One region of the Streptomyces sp. SAI-135 genome, then DNA from elsewhere that is predicted to be linked to it. Evidence: riboswitches for the same ligand, from Rfam matches in the RefSeq annotation. Region 1 holds a riboswitch; each other region holds the start of a gene.
The links. Region 1 has a riboswitch for cyclic di-AMP ahead of M2163_RS39160 (M23 family metallopeptidase). Riboswitches for the same ligand answer to the same signal wherever they lie in the genome.
Positions count from the first base shown of each region.

Region 2: linked by a shared signal. The riboswitch ahead of M2163_RS30005 (NlpC/P60 family protein) and the one ahead of M2163_RS39160 (M23 family metallopeptidase) in region 1 are both predicted to bind cyclic di-AMP.
Region 3: linked by a shared signal. The riboswitch ahead of M2163_RS29055 (transglycosylase SLT domain-containing protein) and the one ahead of M2163_RS39160 (M23 family metallopeptidase) in region 1 are both predicted to bind cyclic di-AMP.

Region 1 is NZ_JARXYP010000002.1:7,694,298-7,700,541, forward strand. Features, by position in the region: gene M2163_RS39150 (tyrosine-protein phosphatase) at 1-350, opposite strand, end outside; gene M2163_RS39155 (alpha-galactosidase) at 557-2,632, shown strand; cyclic di-AMP (ydaO/yuaA leader) riboswitch at 2,933-3,097, shown strand; gene M2163_RS39160 (M23 family metallopeptidase) at 3,102-4,043, shown strand; gene M2163_RS39165 (DUF6250 domain-containing protein) at 4,286-5,002, shown strand; gene M2163_RS39170 (SGNH/GDSL hydrolase family protein) at 5,148-5,933, shown strand.
Region 2 is NZ_JARXYP010000002.1:5,597,793-5,604,036, forward strand. Features, by position in the region: gene M2163_RS29985 (response regulator transcription factor) at 1-83, shown strand, start outside; gene M2163_RS29990 (NlpC/P60 family protein) at 101-1,162, opposite strand; gene M2163_RS29995 (hypothetical protein) at 1,619-1,972, shown strand; gene M2163_RS30000 (tellurite resistance/C4-dicarboxylate transporter family protein) at 1,950-2,933, opposite strand; gene M2163_RS30005 (NlpC/P60 family protein) at 3,057-4,202, opposite strand; cyclic di-AMP (ydaO/yuaA leader) riboswitch at 4,211-4,380, opposite strand; gene pcrA (DNA helicase PcrA) at 4,702-6,244, shown strand, end outside.
Region 3 is NZ_JARXYP010000002.1:5,400,690-5,406,933, forward strand. Features, by position in the region: gene M2163_RS29040 (carbohydrate ABC transporter permease) at 1-715, shown strand, start outside; gene M2163_RS29045 (LacI family DNA-binding transcriptional regulator) at 757-1,785, shown strand; gene M2163_RS29050 (HAD family hydrolase) at 1,949-2,761, shown strand; gene M2163_RS29055 (transglycosylase SLT domain-containing protein) at 2,765-3,247, opposite strand; cyclic di-AMP (ydaO/yuaA leader) riboswitch at 3,253-3,453, opposite strand; partial or broken gene M2163_RS29060 (CocE/NonD family hydrolase) at 3,777-4,315, opposite strand; gene M2163_RS29065 (polyprenyl synthetase family protein) at 4,615-5,625, shown strand.

The sequences.
Region 1 (6,244 bases):
TCCCCGAGGAGCTCGCGCAGCTGCTCTATGTCGCCGTCGCGGACCATCTTCCAGAACCAGGTGCCCTCGGCCGGATCACTCAGCGGCAGGTTCACATTGGTGACACCCGGCAGGTCGACGTCGGGCCCCTCCAGCTTCTGGTCCGCCGCGTTGCGGAAGTCGAAGATCGTGTGCAGGCCGAGGGAGGCCAGGAAGGCCGCGTCGTCCTCGGTCGCGTGCGCGAGGTGACCGCTGCGGAACAGCACTCCGTACCGCACCCGCCGCCCGTCCACTGTCGGCAGTCCGCCCACGTCACGGAAATTGCGGACACCTGCCAGGTCGGGTTCGGTCGACGGGATCTGCTGCGTCACGGGGGCTCCTCCCAGCCGGACTCCGCCGACGCGGCTCGTCGACGGGGCACGCTCTCGACGATACGACACGGCTTCCTGGGGTGATGAGTTGTCCACAGGGTCGGCAATGACTTGTCCACAGCCATTGCAGCCAGGGCCTTGGCCCTTGATGATGTTGGGGCCTGAGCGCACCTGTTGGCACCTGTTCGAATCTGTGAGGAAGCACCATGCTGGAGATCGCCGAGAACGGCCGTACGTGGATTCTGTCCGGGCCGGCCAGCAGTTACGCCCTGCACCTCACCGCCGAGGACGAGCTGCTGCATCTGCACTGGGGTCCGAGGATCGCCCTGGCCGACGCGGAGGCCCTCGCCGTCCGTCCGCTGCCCGAGTACTGGCCCTTCGAGTCCCCGCTGGACGGCCGCGAGGAGTACCCCGTCGAGGGCGGCCCCCGCTTCACCCGGCCCGCCCTTTCCGTGCGCACCGGCGAGCGGCGCGGCACCGAGTGGAGCTTCGAGGCGTACGACACCGGGGACGACGAGCTGCGGCTGCGGTTCCGCGACGCCGGGCTGGCCGTCACGCTGCGCTACCGGATGCGCGACGACGTCCTGGAGCGCTGGGTGACCCTGGACAACCAGGGCCCGGAGCCGGTCGAGCTGCTGCGTGCCGACTCCGCCACCTGGACCCTGCCCGACCGCGAGGACGGCTGGCGGCTGTCCCAGCTGCACGGCCGCTGGGCCGCCGAGTCCCTGCTCACCCGGACGCCGCTGACCTACGGCGAGAAGGTCATCGGCAGCCGCCGCGGCCACACCGGGCACCAGCACCTGCCGTGGGTCGCGCTCGACACCGGGGCCGCCGAGGAGGCCGGCGAGGTCTACGGCGTCGCTCTCGGCTGGTCGGGATCCTGGCGCATCTCCGTGGCCCAACTGCCCGACGCGCGCGTGCAGATCACCGGCGGCGCCGGACACGACGACTCGGGCCTGCTCCGGCTGGATGCCGGGGAGTCCTTCACGACACCCGTCTTCGCCGGTCTGTGGAGCGACGGCGGCTTCGGCGGCGCGAGCCGTGCCTGGCACGCCTACCAGCGTGCGTACGTCATCCCGGACGCGGACCAGGACCGGCCCGTGCTGTTCAACTCCTGGGAGGCCACGAACTTCGACATCTCCGAGGAGCAGCAGGGCACCCTCGCCCGGCGGGCCGCGGCGATGGGTGTCGAGCTGTTCGTGGTCGACGACGGCTGGTTCGGCGCCCGCACCAGCGACCGGGCCGGGCTCGGCGACTGGGCACCCAACCCCGACCGCTTCCCCTCCGGCCTCAAGCCGCTCGGTGACCACGTGCGCGCGCTCGGCATGCAGTTCGGCATCTGGGTCGAGCCGGAGATGGTCAACCCGGACAGCGAGCTGTACCGCGCCCACCCGGACTGGGTGCAGTACCAATCTGGACGTAAGCGGACGGAATTTCGCAATCAGCTCGTACTGAACCTCGCCCGCGAGGATGTGCGGGAGTACCTGTGGGAGCAGCTCGACACCCTGCTCTCCTCGGCCCCGATCGACTACGTGAAGTGGGACTTCAACCGCTGCTTCACGGATGCGGGCTGGCCCGGCGAGCCCTACCCGCAGCGCCTGTGGGTCGACCATGTGCGCGGCTTCTACGCCCTCCTGGACCGGTTGCGGGCGGCGCACCCCGGTGTGGCGTTCGAGTCCTGCTCGGGAGGCGGGGGCCGGATCGACCTCGGGGTGCTCAGCCGTACCGACCAGGTGTGGACCTCCGACAACACCGACCCGCTCGACCGGCTCGCCATCCAGCACGGCTTCAGTCAGATCCACCCCGCGCGCGTGATGGCCGCCTGGGTCACCGACAGCCCCAACACGCAGCTCAACGGACGGGTGAGCTCGCTGCGGTTCCGGTTCGTGAGCGCGATGGCCGGAGTGCTCGGGGTCGGCGGGGACCTCGCAGAGTGGACCGAGGAGGAGCTGGCCGAAGCCGGTCGCTGGGTGGCTCTGTACAAGGAGATCCGGCCCGTGGTGCAGCGCGGCGACCTGTATCGGCTGCGGCCTCCGCGGGGCGGGCAGAGCGCGGTGCAGTACGTCCTCGGGGACGAGACCGTCGTCCTCGCCTGGCTTCAGGCACAGAAGTACGGCGAGCCCGTGCCCGCGCTGCGGCTGCGCGGACTCGACCCGGACGCGTCGTACGAATGCCTTGAAACGGGCGAAGTGCACCGAGGGGGCGTACTGCTGCATCACGGACTTCGCACCGGCTTGCGCGGTGACCTCGATGCGACGGTTATCCGACTGCGTCGGCTCTAGGGTTTCTGTCCGAATTGGCTGCTTCCGCCCAACTCCGCCCGGCGTGCGGGTTCCTGTGAATTCGTGACGTGAGGAGCGTCATATCCGTGACGGTGTGTCGCCCGTCATGTTCACGTAATTCGCAGGGTTATCAAGGGGATTCGAGGGGGTGGAGGGCGTCCGATCCACGCAGGGTGACCGGTAAATCTCACAAGGGATCAAGTAAAACGCTTTCCCGCGCAACCTCTCACTTGTCCCTTTGCGTCTTGCTCGTTTACGTTCGCCACCGATCCGGTCGGACGCCCAATCCTGCCGCCGAACGGATTCCCCACACCCACTCACCCGTGCACGGCAGGAGCGGGGGACCCACAGGTAAAACGCCTGTTCCGGTCTCCGGAACGGCTAGGGGTAAAGCCGCGTCTCGGCGCGGCCGGGCATCTCCAGCCCGCACCCGACAGCTCACCTCGCAGGCGCCGGAGAGGAATTCGCCATGCCCGCGAAGGGTAAGCACCGCCGCCCGAAGTCCCAGCGCTTCACCCGCTCGATCGCCGTCGCCGGAACCGGGGGTGCCGCGCTCGCCCTCCCGCTCATGGGGGCCACCGGCGCGCACGCCGCCACCCCGCAGTCCGTTTCGGAAAAGGCCGTTCAGTCGCTTCCGGTCACGCAGAAGTCCGCCGAAAAGACGGCCGCGAAGAAGTCCGCCGCGAAGACCGCGACCGTGCGCACCTATTCGGTGCGGGCCGGCGACTATCTCTCGAAGATCGCCGACGAGCAGAACGTCAGCGGTGGCTGGAAGAAGCTCTACGCCGACAACCGTGAGGCCGTCGGCGACGACCCGTCGTTGATCCACCCGGGCCTCAAGCTCTCGATCGGCAAGAAGGCCAAGACGAGCGCGCCGAAGACGCGGTCCTCCGCTTCGTCCTCCGCTCCCTCCTCCGCGAAGACCGAGAAGGCCGAGCCGAAGAAGGCCTCCTCGAACTCCACGACCGCCACCCGGAGCTCGGACACCACCAGCAGCTCCAGCGGGTTCACCCTGCCGGTCAGCGGTGCCACCGTCGGCACCGGCTACCGCGTCGCGGGCAGCATGTGGTCCAGCGGCTACCACACCGGCGTCGACTTCGTCGTCCCGACCGGCACCTCGCTCAAGGCCGTGGGCGCGGGCACGGTCGTCTCCGCCGGCTGGGGCGGCGCCTACGGCAACCAGGTCGTCATCAAGCTGGCCGACGGCTACTACGCGCAGTACGCCCACCTGTCCCAGCTCTCCGTCTCGGCCGGCCAGGCCGTGACCGCGGGTCAGCAGGTCGGCCTCTCCGGCGCGACCGGCAACGTGACCGGCCCGCACCTGCACTTCGAGATCCGCACCACGCCGGACTACGGCTCCGACGTGGACCCGGTCGCCTACCTCCGCTCCAAGGGCGTCGCCGTCGGCTGACGACCCCCCTGCGCCACCGAAGGCCGGACCCCGATCCCCGGGTCCGGCCTTCGGTGTTCGCGCGGCCGTACCCGGCTGCGTCTGCCTGCGTCTGCCTGCGCCGCCATGATCGCTTCGTTGCGTTCTTGTGGCGGCCGCGCCCTGGGCGTCGACAGGCGGGGGAGGGGCGGGGCACAGTGAACTCCGTTGCTGCGCAAGCGCTTTCTAAAGGGTCCAGTCCCTGCACGGAAGGAACCGTCGCCATGACGACCACGCGTAGAGCCTTCGGGGTCCTCGCCGCCGGTGCCGCCCTGACCGCCCTCGCCCCCGCGGCCACCGCGAGCGCCTCGCCCCGCCACCGCCGCCTCGTCGCCCACGACGACTTCCGCCACGGTCTCGGCCGCTGGGCCGTCGAACTCGAGCAGGGCGGCACGGTCACCGCGCGGCGCGGGATCCTGGAGGTCGATGTGCCGGCCGGTGCGACGATCTGGTTCAGGCAGCGGCTCGAAGGGCCGTACGTCCTGGAGTACACCGCCGTCCCCGTGTCCGCGGGCGGGGTCAACGACCGGGTGTCCGACCTGAACAACTTCTGGAACGCGGTCGACGTCAGGTCCCCCGACGACCTCTTCGCCACCCACCGGGGCGGGGCGCTCGCGGAGTACGACCACCTGAAGACCTACTACTCCGGCTACGGCGCCAACTACAACACCACGACACGGCTGCGCCGTTACGTCGAAGAAGCCGGGGTGCGGCCCCTGATCCGCGACTACACCGAGCCGTTGCTGGTCGCGAACGAGCCGAACCGGGTGCGGATCGTCTCCGACGGCTCCAGGGTGCAGTGGTGGAACAACGGGCGGCCGGTCTTCGACTACACCGACCCGGAGCCCTACACGAGCGGGCACTTCGCGTTCCGGACGACCTGGAGCCACTTCAGGATCAGTGACTTCAGGGTGTGGCGGTCGCAGCGTCAACATTCCTGATGAGAGGGCTATTCCTCAGTTGGCCAACACTTTAGGAGTGGCTTATCTCACCGACCGTCAAGTCCTTCCTACGGTCGCGTAGGTCACATTCGAAGGTGAATCATGAACGGCTGTGGCAGACGATTCGAAGAATGACAGCAGCTCAGTGATCGGGTCGTACGTGGCGGTGGGGGACAGCTTCACCGAGGGCGTCGGCGACCCCGGCCCCGACGGGGCGTTCGTCGGCTGGGCCGACCGGTTCGCGGTGCTTCTCGCGGACCGGCGGCCCGAGGGCGACTTCAGGTACAGCAACCTCGCGGTACGCGGGAAGCTCCTCGACCAGATCGTCGAGGACCAGCTTCCGCAGGCCGTCGAACTGGCACCGGACCTGGTGTCGTTCTGCGCCGGCGGCAACGACATCATCCGGCCCGGTACCGATCCCGACGAGGTCGCCGAACGTTTCGAGCGGGCCGTCGCCCGGCTCACGCAGGCGTGCGGCACGGTCATGGTGACGACCGGCTTCGACACCCGTGGTGTGCCCGTGCTCAAGCATCTGCGCGGCAAGATCGCCACGTACAACGGACATGTGCGGGCCGTCGCCGACCGGTACGGGTGCCCGGTGCTCGACCTGTGGTCCCTGAAGACCATCCAGGACCGGCGGGCCTGGGACAACGACCGGCTGCACCTGTCTCCCGAGGGGCACACGCGCGTGGCGCTCCGCGCGGGACAGGTGCTGGGCCTCGAGGTCCCGGCCGACCCGGACCAGCCCTGGCCGCCGCTTCCCCCTCGCGGGCCGCTGGACGTGCGGCGGGACGACGTGCACTGGGCGCGGGAGTTCCTGGTGCCGTGGATCGGACGCCGGCTGCGGGGCGAGTCCTCCGGGGACCACGTGACCGCCAAGGGTGTGCTCTCGCCGGACGACATCAAGACGCGGATCGCATCGGTGGCTTGAGGAGCGGGCGGGGTCGGCCTCCGTGTCGGGCCCGCGTCTCCCTGGGGCGCGGGCTGGGCGGGCGGGGCGGGCGTCTCGTTTGCGTGCGGTTTCTGGGTGGGCCTTGCGGCGTGCGGCGGCTTGAGGCGTGCGCGGTGCTGGTGTGCCTGGGCGGGGGTGGGGTGTGTCGGGCGTTCGTGGTTGAGGCGTCTGGCGGGCGGGGGGCTGTCCCGGCTGCGTGCGGTTTCTGGGTGGGCCTTGCGGCGTGCGGCGGCTTGAGGCGTGCGCGGTGCTGGTGTGCCAGGGCCGGGCGGGGTGTGTCCGGCGTTCGT
Region 2 (6,244 bases), 2.1 Mb from region 1:
ATGTCTCGGCGGTGCTCCGGAAGTTGCAGCTGTCCAACCGTCATGAGCTGACCCGGTGGGCGACGGCACGCCGGCTGGTCTGAGGGCGGTCTGCTCACGCTCACACCACGCGCGTCGCGCCCGCGAACGGCATCTCGTCGATGGGTGCCACCCGCACCGGCGCCGACGGGTTCGGGGCGTGGATCATCTGCCCGTTGCCGATGTAGAGGCCGACGTGGCTGATGCCCGAGTAGAAGAAGACCAGGTCGCCGGGGAGGAGTTCGGAGCGGGAGACGCGCCGGCCGGCGTCGATCTGGGCGTAGGTCGTGCGGGGCAGGGAGATGCCCGCGGAGCGGTAGGCGGCCTGGACGAGGCCCGAGCAGTCGAAGGCGTCCGGGCCGGTGGCGCCCCAGACATAGGGGCTGCCGAGCTTGCTGTACGCGTAGGAGATGGCGGCCGCGGCGCGGGAGTTGGGGGCGTCCGTGGTGGCGGCGCCCGGAGCCGTCAGTGCCTCGCGGGCGCCCGGCGTGGCCCGTGAGGCGCGTTCGCCGTCGCCCCCGGGCACCGCTCGTTCCTCGGCCGGCAGCTGGGACATCAGCCGGCGGGCCGCGCCCAGTTTGCCGGTGATCGTCTTCTTGTGGCGCTTCAGTTCCGCCTGGCGCGACTTCAGTGCGGCCAGCTCGACGTGCGCGGCCCCGCGCAGCTGCTCGATCTCCCGCAACTGGCGGCGTACGGTCGCCACGGAGGTGGCCTGGCGGGTGCCGGCGCGTTCGACGAACTCGGCGCTGTCCAGGTACCGGTCGGGGTCGTCGGTCAGCGCGAGCTGCATCGCCGGGTCGAGTCCGCCGCCACGGTACTGCGCCGCGGCGATCGAACCCAGCGCGTCCCGTGCCTCGTTGAGCTGCTCCGTCCTGCGGGCCGCCTCGTCCCGCAGGACGTCCAGCCGGGTCTCGGCCGCGTCCGCCCTCTCCTTCGCGCCGTTGTACTTCTCGGTGGCCTCCTCGGCCTCCTGGTACAGCCGGTCCACCTTCGCCTTGACCTGTTCCGGTGTGAGCTGCGGCTCGGCGTGTCCGATCCCGTCGAAGCCCGTCGCGGTCGCGGCCCCCGCGAGGGCGATCGTCGCTGCCGTACGGACCGTATGGCCGCCGGCCGAGCGCCTGCGGGGCTTGCGGTGCGCTGCCACGTGGACTGCACGTCCTTTCGTACGATCGCCCGCCCCGGGGCTCAGGGACGTACGAACGCCAGGGGGGAGCGGCCGTACGACCGCCCGGGGCGGTGTGCGCGTCCGGCGACGGCCTGCACAGGGGGAGCGGGCCGCCGCCGGACCTTCTCGGCGGTGGTGGCCGACTGCCGCCCCTGGCCCGGGCGGCGGTGGGGAGCCGGTCACCTGGTGGAGGACGCTAAACCTGACCGTGTCCGGGAGGTAACGCGTTGTGCGGAAGTGCCGCCAGGGGACCGGTGGGTGACCGAAGGTGACCGCGCTGCCGGGGTGACGCCGTCGACTTCGCGCGGTGCGCTGACCGAAGTCGGGATTCCGGGACGCGCGGCGGGTGCGGAGTGCTATGGGCCGCATATATGCAAGATCTACTCCCGGGGCCGGTGCGGACCTCCCCGCGGCCGCTGCATAAGCTCCGGCCTCATGGACGTACTCATCCATCTCTTCGTCGGCCTGCACATCATCGGCATCGCCTCGCTGCTCGGCGGCTTCCTCACCCAGATGAAGGCGATGGGCCGGGGCACCGCCCGGTTCGTGCCCGCGATGCTGCACGGCGCCGCGACGATGCTGGTCACCGGAATGATCCTGGTCGGCCTCAACCAGGCCGACGACCAGCACGTCAACAACATCAAGATCGGCGTCAAGCTGGCGCTGCTGATCGTGATCCTCGCACTCGTCTACGTGAAGCGGGACGACGAGAAGGTGGACAAGAGCCTGTTCGGCCTGGTCGGCGCGCTGACCACGGCCAACGTCTTCATCGCGGTGCTGTGGACCTGAGGGCGGCACGGGCGGAGTCGACCGCGCCCGCCGCGACGGCCAGCCAGGCCGCCACGGAGATCCACAGCAGTACCTCGCCGGGTGTCCTCAGCCACGGGATGTCCACGGCGGCGGCGACGGACAGGGTCGCGGCCGCCGTCATCCCCATGGGGAACACGGTGGCCCAGCGGCGCACGTCGTAGCGAAGGCGGGGCCGTACGCACTCGGCCGCCAGCAGGACGGCGTACCAGGCCAGGTCGAGCACCAGCAGGGCGACGGTCACCGCGCGCAGGACGCCGAGGTCGTCGTCGTTCCACAGGTACAGGCGTGCGCTGTCGGCGGCGATGAGCTTCGAGCCGGCCAGCGCGGAGATGGCGAGCGCGCCGCCCGCGATCCACTGGTCGCCCGGCCCCCGGAGCACCTGGCGCAGGTCGAAGTGGAACAGCGCGACGCCGTACAGGACCAGGCCGAGCCAGAACAGCACGAGGGCCGTGTGCGCGAGCCAGGCCGCCGACTCCGCCGCGGCGAGCGTGGCGCCGAGGACCGCGAGGCCCTGGGTGGCCACGCAGCAGAGGAACACCCCGCCGGGCATCCGCCGCTTCCAGTGCCCCACGACGAGCACGATCAGCGGCGGCCACAGCAGCGCGGACAGCGCCAGCAGGGCCTCGGCGAGGGTCTGCCGGCCCAGCACGGACAGACCGGTACCGAGGACGGTGGTCGCGGCCACGGCCGTCAGGGCGCCCGGTGTCCCGGCGTCGGCGACCCATCGCGCGCGCTCCCGCAGCAGTCGTGAGACGAACTCGGCGGCCAGCCCGAGCCAGGCCGCGCAAGCGAGCACCAGGGTGACCCGGGACAGCGTCTCGTGACCGCTGAGATGGAGCCCGACCGAGATGATGCCGGTCGCCATGACGGCGGCCCCGGCCGCGGGCGGGCGCTGCGTCCACCAGAGGCGCAGGGGGGAGTGCGGGGAGGTACCGGACATGTGCCGATGCTAGGAACCTCTCCGCGCGGGGCGAGCTGGGCGCGCACGCGCGCGTGGCGAAATGCACGCGAGTGCGGGCTCCGGAGAACGGCCCCCGGCGCCCGAAGGGCCGGGGGCGGGGACTCAGGCGGGGCGCACCACGCTGTGGATCGCCGACTCGCCGTCGTAGTAGATCGACTCCTCGCGGACGTACGCGCCCGGCTTGGGGGCGTGGATCATCATGCCGTTGCCGATGTAGAGGCCGACATGGCTGATGTCGTCGTAGAAGAAGACCAGGTCACCGGGCTGGGCGTCGGACAGGGAGACCGTGGTGCCGGCGTTGACCTGGTCGTAGGTGACGCGCGGGAGGTCGACGCCGGCGGCCTTCCAGGCGGCCTGGGTGAGCCCTGAGCAGTCGTAGGAGTCGGGGCCGGTGGCGCCCCAGACGTACGGCTTGCCGATCTGCGCGCGGGCGAAGGCGAGGGCCTTGGCGGCCTTGGTGGCGTACGAGGAGTCGGTCGCCGTCGGCGTGCTCTCCTGCGGGGCGGCGGTCTCCTGCGCGGCCTGCTGTGCGGCCTTCTCCGCCGCCGCCTGCTGCTGCGCCAGCTCCGCCGCCCTGCGGGCCGCCTCCTCCTGCTTCTGCTTCTCGATCGCCGCCAGACGCGCCTTCTCCTGGGCGGTCAGCTCCGACAGCAGTGCGCGCGCGTCGGCGAGCTTCTTCTGGACGGTCGCCTTGGCCGTCTTCAGGTCGCTCTGCGTCTCGGTGAGCGTCTGAAGGCTCTGGGAGGCCTCCTGGCGCTTCTTCATCGTCGCGGACTGCTCGGAGACGTAGTCGTCGACCGCGCCCTTCTGACGGTTCGTCAAGCGGCCCATCAGCTGCGTCTGGTCGAAGTAGTCCTGCGGGGTGTCGGCGAGCAGGAAGGTCGCCGTGTCGGGTGCGGCGGCGCCGGTGCGGTACTGGGCCGCGGCGAAGGAACCGAGTTCCTCCCGGGCCTCGTTGAGCTTCTGGGTGCGCTGGGCGACGTCCTCGAGGAGCGTGTCGACCTGCTTGCGCTGCTTTGCCGTCTTCTCCTTGGCCGCGTTGTAGTTGTCGGTCGCGGACTCGGCCTGGCGGTAGAGGGCGTCGACCTTCTTCTCGACCTCTTCGAGACTCGGCCGGTCGTCGGCCGGTGCGGCGTTCGCCGACTGGGAGAGCAGGGCCACGGAGGTGAGGGCGGCCGTCGCGAGGGCCGGGGTCCGTATGCCTGCGACGCGCGTACCGACGGGACGCGACTTGCGGTGCGACGCCAAGGGAGGCGACTCCTTCCCGTGCTCCGCCTACCGGGTTAGCTGTCGGGTTCGGGCGCGGTGCTTCGGAAGGTTTGCCCTACGGCTCTCCCCTGCGCGGGAGGCGGCCGATTCACCCCAGGTTCGGTGGGTCCCCGGCTCCGGGCGCGCGGCGGCGCTGCGGACTCGGCGGAGGCCGTGCGGCCCGGCGAGGTTCGCCGGAGGGGGTCGTACGGCCTGCCCGGAACGGTAGCCAACCGGTGTGGCCCCTGTGAAGGTTGATGTTCGATATGCCCGATACATTTTCGTGACCTTCGTCCCGGCCGGGGCTCGGCGTGGGGTGATCCGAAAGGATCTGCCGTGGCTTGGACGGATTCGGCCCTCTCCGGGCCGGGGAGAGGCGGACGCGGCTGTGTCCGTCACCGGATCCTCACCCGCTGCGGAAGATCATCGGCTGCCGATACGGGCGGATGTTCCCGGGGCGGCGCGGTCTGTCAGTGGGGCACCCTAGACTCGGAGAGCGATGAGCAGCCTCTTTGACGACAGCTTCCTGGCGGACCTCCAGCCCCCTCGCGGGCACGGGGAGGAGCCCCCGCCGCCGCCCGAGGACGAGCACGGACCGGAGCAGGTTCCGGACGACCTGTTCGGTGGGAAGTTCGACGTGCCCCCGGACCGTGACGCCTACTACCGCGACGGCGCCCCGCGCCCCGTGGTGGACCCGGCCGCGCTCCTGGAGGGGCTGAACGAGAACCAGCGCGCGGCCGTCGTGCACTCCGGCACCCCGCTGCTCATCGTGGCCGGCGCCGGCTCCGGCAAGACCCGGGTGCTCACCCACCGCATCGCCCACCTGCTCGGCGAGCGCCAGGTCCACCCCGGCCAGATCCTCGCGATCACCTTCACCAACAAGGCCGCGGGCGAGATGAAGGAGCGCGTCGAGCAGCTCGTGGGCCCGCGCGCGAACGCGATGTGGGTCATGACCTTCCACAGCGCCTGCGTGCGGATCCTGCGCCGGGAGTCGAAGAAGCTCGGGTTCACCTCGTCCTTCTCGATCTACGACGCCGCCGACTCCAAGCGGCTCATGGCCCTGGTCTGCCGCGACCTGGACCTCGACCCCAAGCGGTACCCGCCGAAGTCCTTCAGCGCCAAGATCAGCAACCTGAAGAACGAGCTGATCGACGAGGAGGACTTCGCCGCCCAGGCCGGCGACGGCTTCGAGAAGACCCTCGCCCAGGCGTACGCCATGTACCAGTCACGCCTCCGCGAGGCGAACGCCCTCGACTTCGACGACCTGATCATGACGACGGTCAATCTGCTCCGGGCGTTCCCCGATGTCTCCGAGCACTACCGCCGCCGCTTCCGGCATGTCCTCGTCGACGAGTACCAGGACACCAACCACGCGCAGTACGCGCTGGTCAGGGAGCTGGTCGGCACCTCGGAGCACCCGGTCGACGTACCGCCGAGCGAGCACGACCTGCCGCCCGCCGAGCTCTGTGTCGTCGGTGACGCCGACCAGTCGATCTACGCCTTCCGCGGCGCGACCATCCGCAACATCCTCCAGTTCGAGGAGGACTACCCCGACGCGACGACGATCCTCCTGGAACAGAACTACCGCTCCACCCAGACGATCCTCACCGCCGCCAACGCCGTCATCGAGCGCAACGAGTCCCGCCGCCCCAAGAACCTGTGGACCAACGCGGGCGCGGGCGCGCGCATCACCGGCTACGTCGCCGACACCGAGCACGACGAGGCGCAGTTCGTCGCCGACGAGATAGACCGCCTCACGGACGCGGGGGAGGCGAAGGCCGGAGACGTCGCCGTCTTCTACCGCACCAACGCGCAGTCCCGTGTCTTCGAAGAGGTCTTCATCCGCGTCGGCCTGCCCTACAAGGTCGTCGGCGGCGTCCGCTTCTACGAGCGCAAGGAGGTCCGGGACGTCCTGGCCTACCTGCGCGTCCTCGCCAACCCCGAGGACTCCGTGCCGCTGCGCCGGATCCTCAACGTCCCCAAGCGGGGCATCGGCGACCGTGCCGAGGCGATGATCGACGCCCTGTCCCAGCGCGAGAAGA
Region 3 (6,244 bases), 2.3 Mb from region 1:
CACCTTCACCTTCGCCCCCGGCACCGGCTTCTTCCAGAACCTGAGCGACCTGACCGCCTACCGGGACGGCATCTTCTGGCGGTGGATGGCCAACTCGGCCTTCTACGCCGGTCTCGGCGCCCTGCTCTCCGCCGCGGTCTCCGCCGCCGGCGGCTACGCCCTCGGCCGCTACAGCTTCCGCGGCCGCGAGGCCGTCTTCAAGATGATCCTGGCCGGCGTCCTGGTGCCGTCCATCGTGCTGGCCGTACCGCAGTACCTGCTGCTGTCCAAGCTCGGCATGGCCGACTCCTACTGGTCGATGCTGCTGCCGTCGATCCTGTCGCCGTACGGCGTCTACCTGGTCCGCATCTACGCGGCCGCGTCCGTGCCCGCCGAACTCATGGAGGCGGCCCGCATGGACGGCGCGAGCGAGTGGCGGATCTTCTCGCGGATCGCCGTACCGATGATGATGCCGGGCCTGATCACGGTGTTCCTCTTCCAGTTCGTCGGCATCTGGAACAACTTCCTGCTGCCCTTCGTCATGCTCGCCGACGACGAGAAGTTCCCGATCACCCTCGGCCTGTACACCCTGCTCGCCCAGGGCGCCTCGCAGCCCGCGCTCTACACCCTGGTCATCACCGGGTGCCTGCTCGCGATCCTTCCGCTGATCGGTCTCTTCCTGGTGATCCAGCGGTTCTGGTCGCTGGACCTGATGAGCGGCTCGGTCAAGGCCTGAGGCCCCGGGCTCCCCCGCACGAACGTCTCCGAACGAGGAACATGACCACCAGCGCGAACGGACGCCGCAAGCCACCGACCATCCACGACGTGGCCCGGGAGGCGGGCGTCTCGCGGGGCACCGTCTCCCGCTTCCTGAACGGCGGCCACTACGTCTCGCCCGCCGCCCGGCGGTCGGTCGAGGCCGCCATCAGGAAGACTGGTTACGTGGTCAACCGGCACGCCCGCAGCCTCAGTACGGGCCGCTCGGACTCGGTGGCGTTCCTGCTGACCGAGCCGCAGGAGAAGTTCTTCGAGGACCCCAACTTCAACGTCCTGCTGCGCGGTTGCACCGAGCGGCTCGCCCAGCACGACATCCCGCTGCTGCTGATGCTCGCCGAGAGCGACGACGACCGGCGCCGGCTGACCCGGTACATCACCTCGGGTCACGTCGACGGCGTGCTGCTGCTGTCCAACCACAGCGGCGACCCGGTCGCGGCCGAACTCCACGACGCCGGGATCCCGTTGGTGGTCTGCGGCAAGCCGATCGGGCGGGGCACCAAGGTGAGTTACGTGGCCGCCGCCGACCGGGAGGGCGCGCAGGACATGGTCCGCCACCTCCTCGCGGGCGGCCGGCGCCGTGTCGGCATGGTCACCGGGCCGCTGGACATGCCGGGCGGCCCCGACCGGCTGGCCGGCTACCGGGACGTGCTCGCTGAGGCGGGCCTGCCGTACGACCCGGCGCTCGTCGTCGAGGGCGACTTCCGGCGCAGCGGCGGCGAACGGGCCGCCCGCCGCCTGCTCGCCCAGGCCCCGGACATGGACGCGGTGTTCGTCGCCTCCGACCTCATGGCCCTGGGCGTCGTGGGCGTCCTCCAGCAGGCCGGGCGTTCGGTCCCGGACGACATCGCTGTCGGCGGCTTCGACGACTCACCGGCGGCCACCGCCGTCGCCCCCGCCCTCACCACCATGCGCCAGCCCTTCGACCGCATCAGCGCCGAGATGGTCCGCATGCTCCTCGCCCAGATCGCCGGCGAGGACACGGCCGGAGTGATCCTCCCGACCGAACTGGTGGTGCGCGACTCGGCGTAGCGCTCCGCGAGGAGCGCGCAGACGGGGCCCGGGACGCGCCGGCACGAGCTACCGCCGCGTCACCGTCGCGCCCCGGAAGCGGAACACCGGTCAACGGATGTGAAAGCAGCGGCCGTCCGGTTCGCGTCGAGTCGAAGGGGCCAACCATCCGTATTCTCTGATCATGGCCGCCTCCACCGCATATTCACTCATCGCCACCGACCTGGACGGTTCGCTGCTCCGGGCCGACGACACCCTCTCCGACCGGTCGTTGGCCGCGCTCGCCCGGGTGGCCGCGGGTGGGGCCCGGCATCTGGTCGTGACGGGACGCCCGGCGCCCAGAGTGCGGCCCCTGCTCGACGACCTCGGCAGCACGGGGCTCGCGGTGTGCGGACAGGGCGCGCAGGTGTACGACGCCGGCGCGGACCGTCTGCTCTGGTCGGTGACGCTGGAGCGGGAGCTGGCCGAGACCGCGCTCGGCAAGATCGAGGCCGAGGTCGGGCAGGTGTACGCGGCCGTGGACCAGGACGGTGTCGACGGGCTCACGCTCATCGAACCGGGCTATCTGATGCCCCACCCGACGCTGCCCGCGGTGCGGGTGGCCCGGCGCGACGACCTGTGGTGCGAGCCGATCAGCAAGGTGCTGCTGCGCCACCCCTACCTGTCCGACGACGAGTTGGCGGTCACGGCGCGTTCGGTGGTGGGCTCGCTGGCGACGGTCACCATGTCGGGGCCCGGGACCGTCGAACTCCAGCCATGCGGCATCACCAAGGCCACCGGCCTCGCGCTGGCCGCCGAACACCTGGGTCTGGGCCCGGAGGTGACGATCGCCTTCGGGGACATGCCCAACGACATCCCGATGTTCGACTGGGCGGCCCGCGGTGTGGCGATGGCGAACGCCCACCCCGAACTCAAGGCCGTGGCCGACGAGGTGACCCTGTCCAACGAGGACGACGGCATCGCCGTCGTCCTCGAAGGGCTCTTCCCGCGGGCGTAGTTCCTAGTACGCGCCGTACACGTTGTCGATGGACCCGTACCGCTGGGCCGCGTAGTTGCAGGCCGCGGTGATGTTCGCCACCGGGTCGTACGGGTCCCACGAGGTGTTGGCCACGTGGTACGCGTTGAAGGTCGGGTCGATCACCTGGAGCAGGCCCTTGGAGGGCGTCCCGGCGGCCGCGTTGGAGTCCCAGAGATTGATGGCGTAGGGGTTGCCGGAGGACTCGCGGATGACGTTGCGGTAGATGCCGTCGTAGGAGCCGGGAATGCCGTGCTCCGCCATGACGGCGAGGGAGGCCCGGATCCAGCCGTCGAGGGTGTTGGAGTAGCCGAGCGTGGTCGCGGTCTGCACGGCCGGGGTGGCCGCGGACGCGCTGGTGGCGCCGATGAGCGGGAGCGCGAGGACGGCGACACCGGTACCGGCGACGGCGAGCTTGCGGGCGAGACGGCTGGTACGGGTACGGCGGTGCTGAGCGGCAGCGGGCATGGCGAAGTTCCTCTCCGTCGCCTGCGAGGTGAGCTGTCGGGTTCGGGCGGGAGCTGCCCGGCCACGCCCACGAAAGGCATGACTTCACCCCAAGCCGTACCGGTATGTCCGAAGACGACCGTTACGGCGACCTACCTGGTTCCCCCGCTCCTGCCGTGGTTCTCGGTGGGTGTACGGGCGGTGGCAGGATTCGGCGTCCGCCCGACAGGCCGGGAACGTATGCGAGAGCACATGTCCGGAACAAGTGGCGAGTTCACATGGCGTGCCTATTGACCTTGGTAAGGGGTATTTGAGGCGCTTGATCCTTTGCGTTCGCCAAGTCTCAACTCACGCGTGGGAAAAGGCGGATCGGTAGATTCCGGAAAGCCGTCGCTCCGGCCGCGCGAGTGGGTCAAGTCACAGCTGAGCGCAAGAGGTGTAAAACGGTCAAGAAGGCTCAACTCATGTTCAACCGACCGGCCGTGGGATCCGCTTCACCCACGTCGGGTGGAAGTCGGTGCCGTCACGGGCCATCTCCGAGCGGGCCTGCGAGCGACATCTCCCGCCGGGCGTCGCCGACATGGAGCGGGTCCGGCGGGCGGCAGACGCGGGCGAGCATCCTCGCCGCCCGCCCGTGCAGGTCCGCGGCCGGGACGGAACCTCCCCTGCGGTGCCCGTCGTCGTCATGACGGCCGTCGGTGGCGCGGACGGTGACGACCGCCCCAGGAGATGCGGAACATGCCGGCCCGGCCGTCGCACCAGGGCTGCGCCGCCGGCCACTCGACCCCCTCGGCCCCGTCGGCGAGTCCGGTCGCCGAGCACGCGTCGCCGGGCACGCCCCCGCTGTTGCCGTGCCCGCGCACGTCCACGCGGACGGACTCGTAGCCGTGGCCTGCGTACCAGGGGGCGCTGCCGGTCGCGGGGCGCGGGCCGGTCGGTGAGGCGATGCGGCAGGTATTCGAGGATCGCGGGTACCGGTTCTTCGGAGAGGGGTCGCCACACGCGTGCGTACAGGAGCGTCCCGTCCGCCGGCGGGACACGGACGCCGGCGTGGGTGGTCTCGCAGGGGAAGGGCGTACGGATGCGCATCGGTGGGGTCCCGTCGGCCTCAGTGCGCCGGGCGTGTGGTGCGGCGCGGCCGGGGCGCGGTGGCCTCGGTCCCGGCTTCGGTTCGGGACACGGACGGCTACTTCCGTACAAGTGGATAGATATCCATCCTTTTCAGGTGATCAAAAACATACCGGCCGTGATCCGATACCGCCTGGCATGGACGGGGCGGGCGCTATCGGTGATCCAAAGGTGACCGGATACGCTGACTTGAGTGATGGCAGCGACCTATCGACATTCCTCGTAACCGCCAGAAGACACCAGCAGACAGGAGACCCCTCGTGACCGTCGTCGGGCCGTTCGGGCTGAGCGTGCGGGACCAGGCTCTGGAAGCCGATGTCCAGGCCGGATTGGCGGCTGTCGAGGAGGGACTGCTCGAGGCCACCAAGAGCGAGGTTCCCTTCATCACGGAGGCCGCCCAGCATCTGGTGAGGGCGGGCGGAAAGCGGTTTCGGCCGCTGCTCGTGATGCTCGCCGCGCAGTTCGGCGACCCCTATGCGCCCGGCGTGGTGCCGTCGGCCGTGGTGGTGGAGCTGACCCACCTCGCCACGCTGTACCACGACGACGTCATGGACGAGGCCGAGGTCAGGCGGGGCGTGGACAGCGCCAACACCCGCTGGGGCAACTCGGTGGCCGTCCTGACGGGCGACTTCCTGTTCGCCCGCGCCTCGCACATCCTGGCCGACCTCGGGCCCGAGGCGGTCCGGGTCCAGTCGGAGGCGTTCGAGCGCCTGGTCACCGGCCAGATCCTGGAGACGGCCGGACCGCAGGACGGCCGGGACCCGGTCGAGCACTACCTGGACGTGCTCGGCGGCAAGACGGGCTCGCTGGTCGCGGTCTCGTGCCGCTTCGGGGCGATGATGTCCGGTGCCGACGAGACGGTCGTGGACGTCCTGACCCAGTACGGCGAGCGCCTCGGCGTCGCCTTCCAGCTGGCCGACGACGTCCTGGACATCGCCTCCGACTCCCACGAGTCCGGCAAGACGCCGGGCACGGACCTGCGCGAGGGCATCCCGACCATGCCGGTCCTGCGGCTGCGGGAGCGCGCCGCCCGGCTGGGCCTGGCCGAGGACATCGCCCTGTGCGAGCTGCTCGACTCCGACCTCACGGACGACGCGCGGCACGCCCGGGCCCTGGCGGCCCTGCGCACCCACCCGGCGCTGGAGCAGGCCCGCCGGGACACCGTGCGCTACGCCGAGGACGCACGCGCGGCACTGGCTCCGCTGCGGGAGTGCGACGCGAAGGCGGCACTGATGGAACTGTGCGACGCGGTGGTCCACCGCGCCGGGTAGTGATGTACGTCACCGCCCCGCAGGCAGCTGCGCCGGGCTGGAAGCGGGCGCCTGTGGGGGTGCCGCGTAGGTGGTCTGGCGGGTGCGGGTGCGTTGTGGCTGGTCGCGCAGTTCCCCGCGGGCAGCTGCGCCGGGCTGGAAGCGGGTGCCTGTGGGGGTGCCGCGTAGGTGGTCTGGCGGGTGCGGGTGCGTTGTGGCTGGTCGCGCAGTTCCCCGCGGGCAGCTGCGCCGGGCTGGAAGCGGGTGCCTGTGGGGGTGCCGCGTAGGTGGTCTGGCGGGTGCGGGTGCGTTGTGGCTGGTCGCGCAGTTCCCCGCGCCCCTGGGGGGTTGCAGTCGCCTGCGTCTCGAGGACCGTCCGTGGGGAGTGCCCTGCCCGGTGCCGCGAGGACCGTCCGCACCAGCCCCCACCGAGCCCGCGTCGGCTGCCGCAGGCATTCAGGGGCGCGGGGAACTGCGCAAAACGCCCGCCCCCACCCGCCCGCGCAGGTATTCAGGGGCGCGGGGAACTGCGCAAAGCGCCCGCCTCCACGCACCCGGGCCAGCCCGCGCGGGGCGGCGCAGGTATTCAGGGGCGCGGGGAACTGCGCGAGACGCCCGCCCCCACCCAGCCGCACCGCTC